DNA from 3 places in the Peribacillus sp. FSL K6-1552 genome. Region 1 is predicted to be linked to each of the others. Evidence: riboswitches for the same ligand, from Rfam matches in the RefSeq annotation. Region 1 holds a riboswitch; each other region holds the start of a gene.
What was found. Region 1 has a riboswitch for S-adenosylmethionine ahead of NST21_RS07295 (Fur-regulated basic protein FbpA). Riboswitches for the same ligand answer to the same signal wherever they lie in the genome.
Positions count from the first base shown of each region.

Region 2: linked by a shared signal. The riboswitch ahead of mtnK (S-methyl-5-thioribose kinase) and the one ahead of NST21_RS07295 (Fur-regulated basic protein FbpA) in region 1 are both predicted to bind S-adenosylmethionine.
Region 3: linked by a shared signal. The riboswitch ahead of NST21_RS16795 (bifunctional homocysteine S-methyltransferase/methylenetetrahydrofolate reductase) and the one ahead of NST21_RS07295 (Fur-regulated basic protein FbpA) in region 1 are both predicted to bind S-adenosylmethionine.

Region 1 covers NZ_JBBOST010000001.1:1,507,630-1,509,895, reverse strand. The annotation lists gene NST21_RS07305 (GNAT family N-acetyltransferase) at 95-601, shown strand; gene NST21_RS07300 (aspartyl-phosphate phosphatase Spo0E family protein) at 691-882, opposite strand; gene NST21_RS07295 (Fur-regulated basic protein FbpA) at 1,157-1,345, opposite strand; SAM riboswitch class I at 1,519-1,623, opposite strand; TPP riboswitch at 1,782-1,885, shown strand; TPP riboswitch at 1,963-2,052, shown strand; gene tenA (thiaminase II) at 2,171-2,266, shown strand, end outside.
Region 2 covers NZ_JBBOST010000001.1:3,551,629-3,553,894, forward strand. The annotation lists gene NST21_RS16980 (nitrilase-related carbon-nitrogen hydrolase) at 296-430, shown strand; SAM riboswitch class I at 594-748, shown strand; gene mtnK (S-methyl-5-thioribose kinase) at 830-2,032, shown strand; gene mtnA (S-methyl-5-thioribose-1-phosphate isomerase) at 2,047-2,266, shown strand, end outside.
Region 3 covers NZ_JBBOST010000001.1:3,516,406-3,518,671, forward strand. The annotation lists gene NST21_RS16795 (bifunctional homocysteine S-methyltransferase/methylenetetrahydrofolate reductase) at 1-938, opposite strand, end outside; SAM riboswitch class I at 1,042-1,140, opposite strand; gene NST21_RS16800 (MOSC domain-containing protein) at 1,267-1,902, opposite strand.

The sequences.
Region 1 (2,266 bases):
AACGGGTTTTCGTCAACCTCCTTTTATTCATAAATAGGGTGGGAATCCCCTGTTTCTGGAGATTGTATACATAATAAGGATAGGAGTTAAAATGATGGATCAGTATATAGAGTTTAGGGATGCAGAACTAACAGATTTACCAAGAGTAGTCGAAATATATAATTCGACTATTGCTTCAAGGATGGTTACTGCAGATACAGAACCTGTTTCAGTGCAATCGAGGCTTAAATGGTTTGAGGAACATCATTCAGAAAAACGACCGCTTTATATTATTACATTCGAAGGAAAAACTGCTGGATGGATGAGTTTTCAATCTTTCTATGGTAGGCCAGCCTATGATTCCACTGCCGAGATCAGCATATATATTGATGATTATTTCCGGGGAAAAGGAATTGGACAAATTTCGATTCAAAAGGCAATTGAAGTGAGTCCAAAATTAGGAGTTAAGACACTACTTGGTTTTATATTTGCTCACAATACACCGAGCATAAGACTGTTTTCTAAATTCGGTTTTGAAGAATGGGCGCATTTACCTCAAGTTGCCGAGCTAGATGGTATTGAACGAGATTTAGTAATCCTTGGTAAGCGTGTTAATATTTGAATTTCATTACTTAAAAGCTATTGCCTTCATTCAGCAGTAGCCTTTTTTAGTTTAAATGAAGGAATCTATTTTAAAGTCACTGACGAAATTTAAAAGTCACTATAAAATTTCTTAAGCAAAAAATATTCTGATTTTCTTTTATTTGTTATAGCATTTAACAGCGAATCCAATTCTTGACTTGCTTGAACAGTTAGAAGGCTTGTAAAACCATAATCAGCTGCCAATTTAATCATTTCCCGTCTCTTTTCTTCTATTCTTTCTACGGTTATCTGTGGGGGCATCTATAGTCACTTCCTATTTATTCAATTTTCTTACACCTTTTATGATAAGGAAATAAGTAGTTAAAATCAACCATATATGGAAATTAAAATGTGTTATTCCACAAAATAAATGTGACAAAAAGCCTATTCTACTCCCTGTTTGTGTCTTTTTTGTGACATTTTATATTCTAGACAAATATAAAAAAGCATTCACTCATGTACACTGCGAATGCTTTAATAATATTCATCAGATTAAATAATATTTTAAGATAGTAAAGTATTTTAAGAACTCTTACTATGTCATCCACTCTGAAGGAGACTCGATATTAGGTCTATTTATAACAATCTTATATTCATCTTCAAGCACTTTTAAAGGAACATCATAAAGATGTCTTTCATCAGAGGTTTTATAAACTCCATTCGCTAATAACTCTTCAATCAGCAATGCCTTCCTCTGTTCAATTCTCTTAAATAATTCTGCCATGTAAATGGCTCCTTTCCTTGTCTTCATCAGCCCGCTTTCATATGAGCTAAATTGTAGTAACAGGTTTCATTTTCACCAAATTATATCTTTTCTATTATGTTACTAAACGTTATTTCACAAAAATAAAAGCCTCTTCTAATTCAAGAAGAGGCTTACAGTTGTCCGTTCGGCTCTTCTTATCTTCCAAGCGTATGCTTGTTGGATGTAGCACAGTTCCCAAAATGGGTCTGCTGCCGAGGTTTCTTTGGGCCAAGTCCCTCCACCTCTCTGGATAAGAATTCAATATATAAATGATGTAGACATGATTTTATCCCAATATTCTTCAAAAGTCAATCACATGGTTCTCCCTTTTTTTGATAGGTATTCTCTATAGACCCCATTCAAATTGGGTTGCAATTTCCTGGCTTTCTGATATGATGTCAGTAATTACATACATTCACACCACTAGGGGAGTCTTTTTAAGACTGAGATGGAATTTGTTCCGGACCCTTTGAACCTGAACCGGATCATACCGGCGGAGGGAAGTGGATGATATCGTCTTAAACACAGGACTTTATCCATCTGCCCCGCTCCGTTTTTCAGGAGCGGTTTTTTTTTTAGATGGAAAAAGTGAATAATTAGACTGCTAGGGGAGCACTTTTGCTGAGAATCAAACCCTTTGCACCTGATCTGGTCATACCAGCGGAGGGAAGCAGGCTGTAAGAAGGAATTTGCTTCTTCCTCGGTAACAGCCGCTTTCTTTCAGAGAGCGGTTTTTTTGTTGATCAGATAGTGTATGCACACTTTACAATTTTAGTAAATTTTAAATTTCAAGGAGGATGTACCATGGAGAATACAAAATTAGAAACCTTCAGTGATAGACTTCATGAACGGGCAAAAGGAATCTGGAAAAGGAACCATACACATCCCTTTGTTCAGGCG
Region 2 (2,266 bases), 2.0 Mb from region 1:
TAACCATATATTAATTTTCATTTCGCAGAACAAAAGGATAGAAAAAGCCGGCTAATCTAAACCAGATATAGTTATTTTACCTGAACTTTGAACAGTTGGATACGACTTAACTAGATTGAATGAGATTGCGGATGAAGAAGCAGAAAAAACGATTACATTCATTTTTTATAACATACGTATACAAGGATGGCAGTGAGTCCATACCGTTCAAAAGGTGCGCAAGTTCTATTCGTATCCGCCGAGTGGCCCAAACCGAGGCTCGATCATTAGGGACCGATATAGGGTCAGCCGTGCCATGGAGAACCAAGCCTACGTTTTAGCATTAAATCGTTCAGGGTCCGATTTTAATAAAATATTTGCCGAACAATCCCTGATTATAGATCCATGGGGGAATATCGTAAGTGAAGCCGGCAAAAGAAAGAACTCCTAACAGGTACCCTGGACCTCTCAAAAGTAACGGAAGCATGTAACAAAACTGAATTCGAAGAACTTCGTGCGGATTATTATTAAATTACCCATTGACAAACTATTTAAAAAGTTGATATTATTTTCCCGAAGATTAAAATTTCAGAAAACATTTACATTTACATTTACTCTTATCAAGAGCAGGCTGAGGGATAAAGGCCCTATGAAGCCCAGCAACCGACTGTAATACCATTGTGAAATGGGGCGGAGTTTCCGCCGGATTATAAATCCACAGGGCACGGTGCTAATTCCACCAGAAAGCAATATTTCTGGAAGATAAGAGGTCCGAAGCTAAAACTTCTGCCTCTTTCTATATGAAAGAGGCTTTTTCATTATTATTTTTATATATTTGGAGGGGAAAATAATGACTTTAAACCATTCGAACTTTGAATTACTGTCAAATGAAACTGCAATAACCCTTGCAAAAAAACTAGGGTTGGTCAAAACAGATGCCACTTTAAAATGTAGAGAGATAGGCGATGGAAACTTAAATTATGTTTTTCATATTACAGACACAGCCACAAAAAAAGGAATTATAATCAAACAAGCGGTTCCTTATGCAAAGGTACTTGGTGAAAGTTGGCCGCTGACCTTAAAAAGGGCTGCAATTGAAGCAAATGCACTTATCCATTTTAAGAGCTATTGTCCCGAATTTGTACCGCAAGTCTATTATTCAGATGAACAGCTTGCTATCACAATCATGGAAGACCTCTCACACTTAAAAATAGCGAGAACAGGCTTAATCGATGGCGATCAATTTCCATTACTATCGAAACATATTGGTGAGTATGTTGCGAAAACGGCATTTTACACATCTGATTTGCATTTAGAACCGTCTGCGAAAAAAGAAGTGGCCCGAAACTTCACGAATCCTGAACTCTGCAAAATTACTGAAGTTTTTGTTTTCACAGATCCTTTTTTTGAAGAACTACCGGGTGAGTATGAAGTAGAATTGACGGATGCTGCCAAAAGCATTTGGAATGATCAAGAAGTAATACTTGAAGTCTCTAAGCTGAAACAAAGCTTTGAAACCGAACAGGAAGCCTTACTTCATGGAGATTTACATACGGGAAGTATATTTGCAAGTGATACCGAAACGAAGATTATTGATCCTGAATTCGCTTTTTATGGACCAGTTGGGTTTGATCTTGGCCAATACACAGCAAACCTTCTATTCCAGGCAGTTACACGTAATCCCGCTGGAAAAGAGGAAATTTTCACACACCTCCAAGAATTTTGGGATACTTTTGAAGAGACATATACTAATCTTTGGAATACCCAAAACAAAAGTCCGTTTCGTCAAGTAAATGGTTATCTATCATATGTGCTCACTAAATTCAGAAAAGATGCATATGGTTTTGCTGGCTGTGAGCTGATTCGGAGAACAATAGGCTTATCTCATGTTGCAGATTTAAATGTTATTGAAGATAAAGAAACAAGAATCGCTGCCAAAACGGCTACATTGAAAATTGGTGCTTTTTTAATTAAAAAAAGGGAAGAATTAGATGTTCCAGCTGTGATTGAAGCATTGAAGCAACATACACTGCCTACTTATTCAACCCTTTAAAAGGAGAACTACATATGACGACGACGACAACAGCCTTACCTTATTCCGTTCAATGGGATGATACTCATATAACTTTATTAAATCAACAGGCCTTACCTACAATTACAGAATTCATTAAACTTTATTCCGTTGAGGATGTATTTGACAGCATTTTGACATTAAAGGTCCGCGGTGCCCCAGCAATTGGTCTAACTGCAGCATTCGGTGTCGCACTTGGAGCGAATCAGGATGGTT
Region 3 (2,266 bases), 2.0 Mb from region 1:
TCATGCAGGGGTAGTTCCAGTTCTCTATGATTCACTTCAATTATTTCGATTTCACGGGCTTTCGTCATTTTTTCTTCTACTGGAACTAAACTCCCAATCGCATTTTTCACAGATTGAATATGAAGTGGTGTTGTTCCACAACACCCACCGATTATCGTGGCACCCTGCTCACGAAGCTCAAGGGCACTTGAGCCAAAATATTCAGGCACTGCTTTATAAACTAGTCTTCCATCCACGTAATCCGGTAGGCTGGCATTTGGATAGATAGCGATAGCCGCATGCTTTGGCAAAGTCACTTCTTCCAAGGCGCGAATCATATGATGTGGACCTAGACGGCAATTCACACCAACAACATCAGCACCCAATTGCTCGAGTTTTTGAAATGCTTCATTTAAATGGATCCCATTTTGAAGATTACCTAATTCATGCATCGATACATTTGCAATAATTGGCAATTCCGTTTCTTTTTTAGCAATTTGCAACACGGTTTCAAGTTCTTCCAGATCATAAAATGTTTCAAGGAGAATCCCATCAGGATTTTCTATAAGCAGACTATATAGCTGCTCACGAAAACCTCGCTTAATTTCTTCCATGCTTAAATCCGATTTACGGATACTTCGCTGCGCCCCTATAGTACCAAATACAAATGCATTGCCTTTTGCAGCTTTTTTAGCAAGGATAACCCCCTGACGGTTAATTCGGCTTACTTCATCTTCAAGACCATGCCGTTTCAATTTATTAAAGTTAGCTCCGTAAGTATTCGATTGTAGAATATCAGCACCTGCTTCTAAATAGGCACGATGAATGGATTCAATTTGATCAGGATTAGTGCAGTTTAATTCCTCATAACATTGATCGATTCCATATGAGTATAATAATGTTCCCATTGCTCCTTCTCCAACCAGCATTCTTTCTTTCAATTCTTTACGAAAATCCATATGTACACCCTCTCTCAAAAACAATTCTGTTTTTGTCGTTTTCTATGAGTATGAGAGAAAAGAAAAAAAACCTTCTCAAAGAAGAAGGTTTTTTGAAACATTCTCCTCATCTATCAAGCTCTGCTTGCTGGATTTAGCACCTTTGCCTAAGCTGGTTGCTGAGGTTTCCTCGGGCCAGTCCCTCCACCTCTCTCGATAAGATCCATTTATAAAGTTTTCTTAACATTTCAAAATTTGTTTATATTTAATTTACATTAATAATCTGTCAATTTCAATAGTTTGATAGTCATTTTTTTCTTTTCTACTAAGATCAAACATCCTTCAAAGTTTAAACTCTCTTTAATATCCTTTGTTTCCAGTCCTCCGCTAACGAATCTACAGAAAGTAAAGCATGAGCTCCATCCTGTCCGTCTCGATTATGCAGGATCACTTCAGTTGCATAATATACTGAGATGTTTTCTTGAAGTCGATCTAATAAAACAATTTCATCTTGTTTTTTAATAACTCCTTCTTGAATGACCTTTGCAAAATAACCAGTAAAACTTGTTTTCATCACTGATGTCAAAAACTTAGGTTCTTGGTTAAAGTGAGAAATAGTCGAGCAAGGAATTCGTCCTTGGGTGATCTGAACAATTGTCCCACCTATTTGATAGATATCACCGATATACGTTTGAGTTTCCATCATCCCAGCTACTGTTAAATTCTCACCAAAAGCAGGGATATCAAGCTGTTTAGAGAATTTTTCATTCCAAAATGAGTAATGCTCAAAAGGATAAATGCACAATGCACGGTCAGGGCCTCCATGGAACTTTAGATTACCTACTCCGTCTCCAACTATTCCTGATTTTGTTACGGTCACATTATCCAAAGTTTTTTTATCCATAGCTGATAAAATCTTAACATTCGAAAACATTTCCTGTTTAGGCTTTCCGGCTTGAAGGGACACGATTTTTCCATTTTCCAATTAACATCTTCCAATCCTATTTACTTTATATCATCCTTATATGAATACATTATACTAAAAATTCATTTTATTCTGCATCTATTTTAATTACTTTACTATTTCGGAGAAGATAAAAACTTCTACTTCCGGGAGTAATGGTGGAAAATTACTGATTTTCAGAAAAATCGTACTATAGTTTCGGTAATTTGGTTGCTATTTCAGAATTAAATATGGTAGAATATGAACACAATATATAGTCGAAAAACAAAATCGGTCGCCTATATGTTGATTTCACGATTAATTTCCTCATTGTCGCTCTTCAGGGAGCGAATTTTTTTGCCTTCTTCAAATCCACTACTCAATCCCTACAATAAAGATCAGCCAT